DNA from 3 places in the Parabacteroides chongii genome. Region 1 is predicted to be linked to each of the others. Evidence: riboswitches for the same ligand, from Rfam matches in the RefSeq annotation. Region 1 holds a riboswitch; each other region holds the start of a gene.
The links. A riboswitch is a leader RNA that binds a small molecule or an ion and turns the genes downstream of it on or off. The one in region 1 is predicted to bind cobalamin.
Positions count from the first base shown of each region.

Region 1 (3,282 bases):
CATGCTGGTTGAATGTGGCATCCAGATTGAGGAAGTTAGGGAAGAAGCGACGGGCAGAAACTTTGCAGGCCAGTGTATACAGGTCGTAGTTACGATCTTCCGGCAGATAACTTACGCCACGTTTCTTTTTCCATATCTGGATCGGGAAGATAGCTGTTTCGCCGTTACCGACACCACGGTAGGTACTTTTCAGTATTTCGCGGATGATGCAACGTCCTTCGGCCGAAGTATCTGTCCCGTAGTTGATAGAGCTGAATACTACCTGGTTGCCGCCACGTGAGTGGATGGTGTTCATATTATGGATAAAGGCTTCCATCGACTGATGTACACGGCTGGTCGTTTTGTTGATAGCATGCTGTATGATCCGCTGGTCGCCTGTCAGGCCGTCTAACGGAGCATTTACGTAATCATCAACTTTTACCTGGTAGAGGTGCGAATAATCGGCTCCGTTCAACTCTTCCAGTGTTTTTAGCTCTTCGATAAAACTGTTGCGTACATAAGGAGCCAGATAGAAGTCGAAAGCCGGGATTGCCTGTCCGCCGTGCATTTCGTTCTGAGCTGTTTCCAGAGAGATACAGCCCAGGATGCTGGCTGTCTCGATACGTTTTGCCGGGCGTGATTCACCATGTCCGGCAGAGAAACCATATTTAAGGATGCGGTCCAGCGGATGCTGAACGCATGTCAGACTCTTGGTCGGGTAATAATCTTTATCATGAATGTGGAGGTAATTGTTGGAGATGGCTTCTTTTACCTCTTCGCTTAACAAATAGTCGTCGACGAACGGTTTAGTCGTTTCGCTGGAGAACTTCATCATCATACCCGCAGGCGTGTCCGCGTTCATATTCGCATTCTCACGGGTGATATCGTTCGATTTGATATTGATAATTTCCAGGAACATGTCGCGCGTTTTCGCTTTACGGGCAATGCTACGCTGGTTGCGGTAAGCGATGTATTTTTGTGCTACGTCTTTACGGCTACTGTTCATCAGTTCCAGTTCGACTGCATCCTGAATCGCTTCCACTGTCATTTGTGGTTCTCCTTTGAATGAAATATGATCCGTAATCTGGCGGATCAGCTGCAAATCCTCCCCATTTTCTGTATGCAGCATGGCTTTTCGTATCGCTGTTACTATCTTCTCCTCATTAAATCCGACGATACGTCCATCCCGTTTGATAACTGTTTGTATCATGATAAAATTGATAATTATTTATGTTGTTTTTACTCCAACAAAGGTATGCTTAAACTATATATGGTGTTCTTTTTGGAAAACTTTTAACGAGTTAAATTATGTCAAATCGCTGATTATTAGATATGAAATCAGTGAAAGTGGAAAACTTTTTGATTTTTAAAGTAAGAAATGTTTTCCCAAATGGATAGTCAATGGTGAGCTCTCTTCTAACTGTTATATTATCAGCCTCTTATGCGTCCCAATAAAAAATATGCACAATTTGGAATAAAATGTGTAATAATTTCTCTACATTTGTCACCGAATCGGTTCTGTATTATCTGGTCGGGTGATACAGATTAAAAGGGAATCGGGTGTAAATCCCGGACAGTCCCGCTGCTGTGAAGCTCCGTTCAACATTCTGAAAACAACTAATGCCACTGACGAAGGTCGGGAAGGCTTCAGAATGGGAGTAAGTCAGAAGACCTGCCATTCATTAAAGGCTCATGTCCTCGTGGGTTAGGATACGGGTTCGAAAAGATTGTTTATTTCAAAAATTATCAGATTATGGAGAAAGATTGTCCGCGTTGTGGGGTCTCCTTTGTATGCCGGGTAGACGATATCTCTGCCTGTCATTGTGCACCTGTGAAATTGGATGAGCTCCAGCTTGCTTATGTAAAGATGCATTATCCGGGATGCTTATGCAATTCCTGTTTGAATGAGATAAAGAAATATTTCTATGCCTGCGAGGTGAATCCCCGCTATAAACATTTAAAGCATTGATATGATACGGAAAATATTGATCGCAAATCGTGGTGAGATCGCGGTGCGTGTGATGCGCTCCTGCCGGGAGATGGGAATACAGTCTGTGGCTGTATTTTCGGAAGCCGACCGGGCTGCCCGGCACGTGCTTTATGCCGATGAAGCTTGCCTGATAGGCCCTGCGGCCTCCAAAGAGAGTTATCTGGATATTGAAAAAATTATTCAGGCAGCCAAACTTCATAAGGCAGATGCTGTTCACCCCGGTTATGGCTTTCTTTCGGAGAATGCCGCTTTTGCCCGGAGATGTAAGGAAGAAGGGATCATTTTTATCGGTCCGGCTCCTGAAACGATGGAAGCGATGGGAGATAAGATCTCTGCCCGCAAACGTATGATCGAAGCCGGCGTACCGGTAGTTCCCGGAACACAGCAGCCGTTGCAGAGTGCGGAAGAAGCAGTTCGGGTTTGTAAGGAGATCGGTTTTCCTGTGATGCTGAAAGCATCGATGGGCGGCGGTGGAAAAGGGATGCGGCTTATTTATAAAGAGGAAGAGGTGGTGGAAGCCTATAATTCCGCCCGTTCGGAATCTCTTTCTTCTTTTGGAGACGATACTGTTTATCTGGAGAAGTTTGTGGAAGAGCCCCATCATATCGAATTTCAGATTCTGGGCGATAATCACGGGAACGTGATCCACCTCTGCGAACGTGAATGTTCGGTACAACGGCGTAACCAGAAGATCGTAGAAGAAAGCCCGTCACCGTTTATTACGGCTGAATTGCGGAAAGATATGGGAGAGAAAGCTGTTGCTGCGGCAAAGGCCGTTCATTATTCCGGTGCAGGTACCATCGAATTTCTGGTGGACAAACATCGGAATTTTTATTTCCTGGAAATGAATACCCGCCTGCAGGTGGAGCATCCTATCACGGAAGAAGTATTGGGTGTCGACCTGGTAAAAGAACAGATCCGGGTGGCTAACGATGAGCCGCTCCATATCCGTCAGGAAGAGATAGCCCAGCGTGGCCATGCTATCGAATGCCGTATCTGTGCGGAAGATACCGAAGCCGGATTTATGCCGTCTCCCGGTGTGATCAGGCAACTGACGGAACCGAACGGCATCGGTGTCCGTGTGGACAGTTATGTGTACGAAGGATATGAGATACCGGTTTATTACGACCCGATGATCGGCAAACTGATCGTATGGGCGACTAACCGCCAGTATGCAATCGAACGTATGCGGCGTGTACTGCACGAATACAAGATCACCGGATTGAAAACCAATATCAGCTATCTACGCCGGATCATGGATACGACTGATTTTGTACAGGGGAAATATGATACTTCTTTTATTGCGAAAAATG
Region 1 is NZ_CP120849.1:2,193,204-2,196,485, forward strand. It holds gene P3L47_RS08215 (anaerobic ribonucleoside triphosphate reductase) at 1-1,189, opposite strand, end outside; cobalamin riboswitch at 1,475-1,673, shown strand; gene P3L47_RS08220 (cysteine-rich CWC family protein) at 1,733-1,948, shown strand; gene accC (acetyl-CoA carboxylase biotin carboxylase subunit) at 1,950-3,282, shown strand, end outside.

Region 2 (3,282 bases), 1.9 Mb from region 1:
TCGGCTTCCATCTATTCACCGGAAGAAGTGGAGTCTCTTTATACTGAAACGAATAAAAAGATAGAGGAGATCAGCTGTCATATTTCAGGGGTGTTGGTAAGTGCACGGGAGTTGTGCAAGTCGGGACACCAGAACTGGGAGTCGGTTCAGTCGCTTCGCTATCATATGAACCGCCTGAGCGGTATTATAGAATCTGCCTAGTTTTTGCAAAACAATATCGGAATAGATCGTATCTGTGAATATCCCCTTCATTTCCGGATGCTGTCAAGCCTCCGGATTATGGAGGGGATTATTGTATGATCATCAGTGAGAAATAGGGGTACACTTTATCAGCTATGACTTTTCTGTCGGACGTGTAATATTCTTTCTCTGTCCCCACATTTTCAAAGTAATGGAACTGTGTCTGCGGATGCTTGCGGATACATTCGTGTACGGCATCTACGCATTGTGACAGTTTCATGATGACGATAACATATCCGGCGTTTATCTTTTCGCTCAGTTCTGCGGCAGAAGGTGTACCGGGAATGACAACGATTTGCTCTTCCTGTTTGACGATATGCAAGCCTGCCAAAGCTCCGGCAGCAATGAAAGCCGGAATACCGGCAATGCGTTGTACGGCAATCCCTGCACCTGTAAATTTATCGTATAGGTATTGTATGGACGAATAAAATCCGGCATCGCCTTCGGCAACGATAACGATCTGTTTGCCTTCCACATATTGGGTTGCAGCTTCGTTGTAGAGGGTATCGTAGACTTTCCAGGCCTCCGTACGGTCTTTGCTCATGGGGAGTATAAAGCAGTGGATAGCCGTTTCATTTATCTCCAGGGCGCGTACGATATCAGCGGCACGTGAAATGCTCTCGCGTTGTCTGTTGCGGGTGGCGGGACAGTAGATAATATCTGCTTTCTGGAGTTGGCGGAGACCTTTCACCGTGATAAGTTCCGGTTCGCCGGGACCTAATGATACAAAACTGATCGGATAAGTCATTTTATTCTTGTTCTTTTATTTGGGATGCAAATGTGCTGAAAATAGTGTAAAGTTGCAAACTTCTTATTACTTTTGCGCTCGAAATCGGTTCTGTAAAACTCCTGTCCATGGAGACAGATTAAAAGGGAACCGGGTGTAAATCCCGGACAGTCCACGCTGCTGTGAAGCTTTATAAACATCCTGATAATACCTTTTGCCACTGGTCTTTGCGATCGGGAAGGCATTCGGGATGGAAGTAAGTCAGAAGACCTGCCATTTTTTTGCATAACGATTGTCCTCGTGGGTTTGGACGGTTTGTGTCGGATAAAAACAAATAGAATATGAATAAGTATTTAGTCGGTGGCTGCCTGTTAGCGTTAATGGCTACATCGTGCGCATCGAAAGGAAATCAGCAGGAGAAAGAGAATGCATCGTCGCAACAAACGATTACGACGGATAGGATGGTCCAGGTTAAACCTGAATATGCCGAAGGTTTTCAGTTGACCTATGCCGACGGTTATGTCCTGGTAGATATACATGACCCGCAGAATGAAGAAAGCACGCATTTCCTGTATGCATTGGTTCCCCGCGGGACGAAGCCGGAAGGTCTTCCTGCTGATTATACGGTGATCGAAACACCTGTGCGCAGTGCCATTTGTATGACCTCCCTGCAGCTCTCCAATTTCATTAAGTTGGGAGCGGAGGATAAGGTGGTCGGTATCACGAGTACGCGCCATCTGTTTAATAAGACTATCAATGAACAGTTGAAGGAAGGAAAGACAGCGAAGATCGGGATCGAAGGTAATTTCGATAATGAGGTGATTATGAGTATCAATCCCGACCTGATCCTGATCTCTCCCTTTAAACGTGGCGGATACGAGACGATGAAAGATGTCGGTATCCCTCTGATTCCTCATCTGGGATATAAAGAAATGACACCGCTGGGACAGGCTGAATGGATTAAGTTTGTCGGTCTGTTACTTGGGATGGAGCAGGAAGCCAATGATAAATTCTCAGCTATAGAAAACCGCTACAACGAACTGAAAGAGCTGACTGCCGAAGGTAAAGTGCAGAGACGTCCTATCGTGTTCAGTGGCGAAATACATGGTGGTAACTGGTATGCGGTAGGAGGGAAGAGCTTCCTTGCACAGCTTTTCAAAGATGCCGGCGCTGATTACTTTTTGAAAGACGACGATCGCTCCGGCGGTGTGACACTCGACTTCGAGACGGTTTATAACCAGGCGGATGAAGCCGATTACTGGCGTATCGTAAACAGCTATCCGGGAACATATACTTATAAATCACTGAAAGATCAGGATCCCCGTTATGCAGACTTCCGTGCCTTCAAGGAAAAAGGAGTGATCTACTGTAATATGCGGGAGAAACCTTTTTACGAAAGTATGCCGACCGAGCCGGAAGTGCTGCTGGCCGACCTACTGCATATCTTTCATCCGAGCCTGTTACCCAACCATACTCCTGCCTATTATGATTTGCTTAAATAGTTTTTTTGCGCAGACAGCCTGCGCCGACCGATGCATGCAGCATGAGCGCCCCGTCTCACACATCGTGAGCGCCTCGGCTCATGCAACCTGCGGGCCTCGGCTCATACAACATGAGCCGAAGCGCTCATGCGACGTGAGCAAAAGAACGATTAAAATAACAATAGAATGAAATACTCAAACTCTCTTCTGATGTTTCTGATCTTTGTCTCCATCGTGGTTCTGCTGTTTCTGAACCTGGTGCTGGGATCGGTATCCATTCCCTTCCATTCGGTTTGGAATATCATCTGCGGCAATGGTGACGAACCGGTCACCTGGCAGAATATTATTTGGAAATCACGTTTCCCGCAGGCTTTGACGGCTTTGGTTGCCGGAGCCGGATTGGCAATCAGCGGGCTTCAGATGCAAACCGTATTCCGTAACCCTTTGGCGGGACCTTCTGTGTTGGGGATTAGCTCCGGTGCAAGTATGGGAGTCGCCTTCGTTGTCTTACTGAGCGGAAGCCTGGGTGGCGTGGCGTTGAGTAAGCTGGGCTTTATGGGGGAGATTGCCTTATCTATTGCGGCCATAGTCGGTTCCTTATCTGTCATGGCACTGATCGTTTATGTCTCGCAGAAGGTAAAAGGGAATGTGACGCTATTGATTATCGGAGTGATGATCGGCTATGTGGCAAATGCTGTGATAGGTGTGTTGAAATTCTTTAGTGTGGAAGAAGATATCCGTGCTTATGTAATCTGGGGGCTGGGAAGTTTCTCACGTGTCTCCGGTAATCAGATGATGCTTTTCGTGGCGATTATGGCTATCCTGATCCCCCTT
Region 2 is NZ_CP120849.1:4,109,411-4,112,692, forward strand. It holds gene P3L47_RS15325 (hypothetical protein) at 1-201, shown strand, start outside; gene cobI (precorrin-2 C(20)-methyltransferase) at 290-988, opposite strand; cobalamin riboswitch at 1,057-1,259, shown strand; gene P3L47_RS15335 (ABC transporter substrate-binding protein) at 1,309-2,469, shown strand; gene P3L47_RS15340 (iron ABC transporter permease) at 2,635-3,282, shown strand, end outside.
Region 2: another riboswitch for cobalamin. It lies ahead of P3L47_RS15335 (ABC transporter substrate-binding protein); the one in region 1 lies ahead of P3L47_RS08220 (cysteine-rich CWC family protein).

Region 3 (3,282 bases), 1.9 Mb from region 1:
TACCGGCAATGTCTCAGCAGGGAAGTCCAGCAAATCGATATCGTTCACTTCGTCACCTATCCAATCTTCCTCACCGATCACGAACTCCCGCCGTCCGCTCAGGACTACCTCGTTTCCTTTCTGAAGCATCAAGTCCGGTTTCACGTCATAAATGACATTATTGATACGGACACGCTCCACAAATAAGCGACGGCCCTGCTCTTCCAGGTAATCTTCCAGTTCCTGCACGGTCTTACCTGCACCAAACCAGTCGTTGCTTATCTTATAAGCCCGGAAAGTGATAGGACGTGCTGCAGGCATAAATCCCGGTTGTTCGCTCTCGTCGTCATTCCCCATTTTAGCTTCCAGCTCTTTACATGCTTTCTTCACGGATGCCAGTCCGCCCAGCAGGCGGGGTGCCACATCACTCATGATCCACGCCGAACCTGCCGTACCGAAAATATACGAAACGGCATAAGCGACAGGCATCACGTTAATCATAGCCGTTTTATCGGCAGCACTCAGACTGCCCTGATTGATTGTATCTTCCGCAACTCCCAATACGGCTGAAATTGTCTGCGAGCCGGCCAGCAATCCGGCAGCTTCACCCGCATTATATCCCATCAGCTTGGCCAGAAGGAAAGGGATGAACAAGCAGAACAGACACATCAAGGCAGCAAAAAGCATCTGCGGAAGTCCTTCCTTCTTCAGTCCGCGAAAGAACTGTGGCCCTACGCTGTAACCTACAGCGAACAGGAATAAAAGAAAGAACACCGATTTAATAGGTGCACCGATATCAATGTGCAATTGCCCGATTAATACTCCGACCAGCAGAACACTGGTTACTGTTCCCAAAGAAAATTTCCCTATTTTAAATTTACCGATCCAGAAGCCCAATGCCAGCGTCAAAAAGATGGCGAGTTCCGGATAATGTTTGAGTAAATCTGCAAACCACTCCATATATTAATTGTTTGGCGTTAATATTACAGGCATAATTATATGCCCGGTTTTCACTGTGGTAGATGGAACAGTATCTGTAAGGAAGTTGTTCCAAAAGATTCAATTAAGAGAACATAAAATCCACCTTATTTTAAATAAATTTCTATCTTTGTCTCCGCTTTGGTGATACGGTAACATTCCGTTATTCGTATAAAAGGGAATCCGGTTAGAATCCGGAACAGTGCCCGCTACTGTGAAGCCCTCAACAAAGGAAAGCATTCTTACACCACTGTCCGACAAAAGGATGGGAAGGTCGCTTTCCGGGCAAGTCAGGAAACCTGCCAAAGTTATTATATCATATTCTCCCGGGGTCAGGAGGCTGATAAGAAAAGGGTTACCGACAGCCGGTATGTGATTTGTCGCATTCGTACGTTATCTCTTAATTTATTATATATGAAACATTTACTATTATTTATTGCTTGTATGCTGACACCTATGTGCTGGGCACACGACGGCGAGAACTTCGAGGCATCAGACATGCTCGCTTCTATGCAACCGGGCGACAAAGCTGCCCTATTAATGGTGCATTTCGGTACCACGTACGACAACACCCGCGCTCTCACTATCGACGCGATCAACCAAAAAGCAAAAGCCGCCTTCCAGGATATGGAAGTACGCGAAGCCTATACTTCCCGTATCGTTGCACGCCGCCTGAAAGCACGCGGCATCGAAAAGCTGAATCCGGTCGAAGCCTTGGAAAAACTGAAAGCAGACGGATATACACACATCCTTGTCCAGTCCACCAACATTATCGAAGGAGTGGAAATGGAATCACTTCGTAAAGACATTGCTCCGCTGGAAAAGAACTTCAAAGACATACGCATCGGCAACCCGTTGCTTTATACTCCCCACGACTTTGAAAATGTAATAGCAGCCGTTACAAAGAACGGAACCAAAGAAGGCGCAACAATTCTTGTCGGACATGGTACTTATACACCTGCCACAGCACAGTATGCCATGATGGATTACATGCTGCAGTCCAAAGGATATACTAATTACCATGTAACAACCGTAGAAGGTTATCCCTCTTTCGGCGATATGGTTGCCAAACTGGATGCAAGCAGCGTAAAGAAAGTATTACTGATGCCTTTCATGTTCGTTGCCGGCGACCACGCCAACAACGACATTGCCGGTGATATGAAAGAGGAACTGGAAGGCAAAGGTTATCAGGTATCTGTCTTTATGCAGGGGCTGGGACAAAATCCGGAAATCCAGGATATATTTATCGATCATGCCAGGTTCGCAGCCAAACATAAGATGATCGATATAACCAGTAAGAAGAAAAAGTACGCAGCAGAAAAAGATTAATACTTAGACTTAGAACATCTGACAATCCAATTATTCCAATAAAATACATTATCTTTGTTGGTACTGATGAAATCAGAATCAATAACTCAAAGCTAAAAGATGAGCACAGGAAAAATAATCGTAGCCGGGATCGGTCCCGGCAGCGAATCAGATATTACACCGGCAGTTCTATCCGCCATCCGCCAGTCGGATGTTATCGTTGGGTATAAATATTACTTCCAGTTTATTGAATCAGCGATCCGTCCTGATGCGATCTGCATCGATTCGGGAATGAAACGGGAAAAAGTACGTGCCGAAGAAGCATATAATTATGCAACCGAAGGCAAAGTAGTAACAGTTATCAGTTCCGGTGATGCAGGTATTTACGGAATGGCTCCGCTTATTTATGAAATGCAGCGCGAAAAAGGAAGCAACATCCCTATCGAAGTTCTTCCCGGTATCAGTGCATTCCAGAAAGCAGCCTCCCTGCTGGGCGCTCCGGTAGGTCATGATTTCTGTGTGATCTCCCTCTCCGACCTGATGACTCCCTGGGAGCTGATAGAGAAGCGTATCAAAGCGGCAGCGATGGCCGACTTTATCACAGCGATCTACAATCCCAAAAGCGAAGGTCGCTACTGGCAGCTGTATCGTCTGATCGAACTTTTCCTGCAGGAACGCGATCCGCAGACACCTGTCGGTTTTGTCCGCCAGGCAGGACGTGAAGAGCAGAAAGTGACGATCACCACCCTGGCAGAGTTCGATCCGGAACAAGTAGATATGTTCACTGTTGTTCTGATCGGCAACTCACAAACTTACCGGTTCGACAACAAGATGATTACACCACGCGGCTATTACGGTGAAATCAAGATGGGTAAAGCAGAAACTGGTATCGGACAAGATATTATGATCCGCAGTTTTCGCACCATCGAGAAAGAACTGAAAAACAAAGATATTCCGTTAGATAAAAAATGGGCATTGCTGCATGCGATCCATACGACAGCCGATTTCGATATGGAG
Region 3 is NZ_CP120849.1:4,133,307-4,136,588, reverse strand. It holds gene aspT (aspartate-alanine antiporter) at 1-939, opposite strand, end outside; cobalamin riboswitch at 1,083-1,278, shown strand; gene P3L47_RS15425 (sirohydrochlorin cobaltochelatase) at 1,372-2,286, shown strand; gene cobJ (precorrin-3B C(17)-methyltransferase) at 2,386-3,282, shown strand, end outside.
Region 3: another riboswitch for cobalamin. It lies ahead of P3L47_RS15425 (sirohydrochlorin cobaltochelatase); the one in region 1 lies ahead of P3L47_RS08220 (cysteine-rich CWC family protein).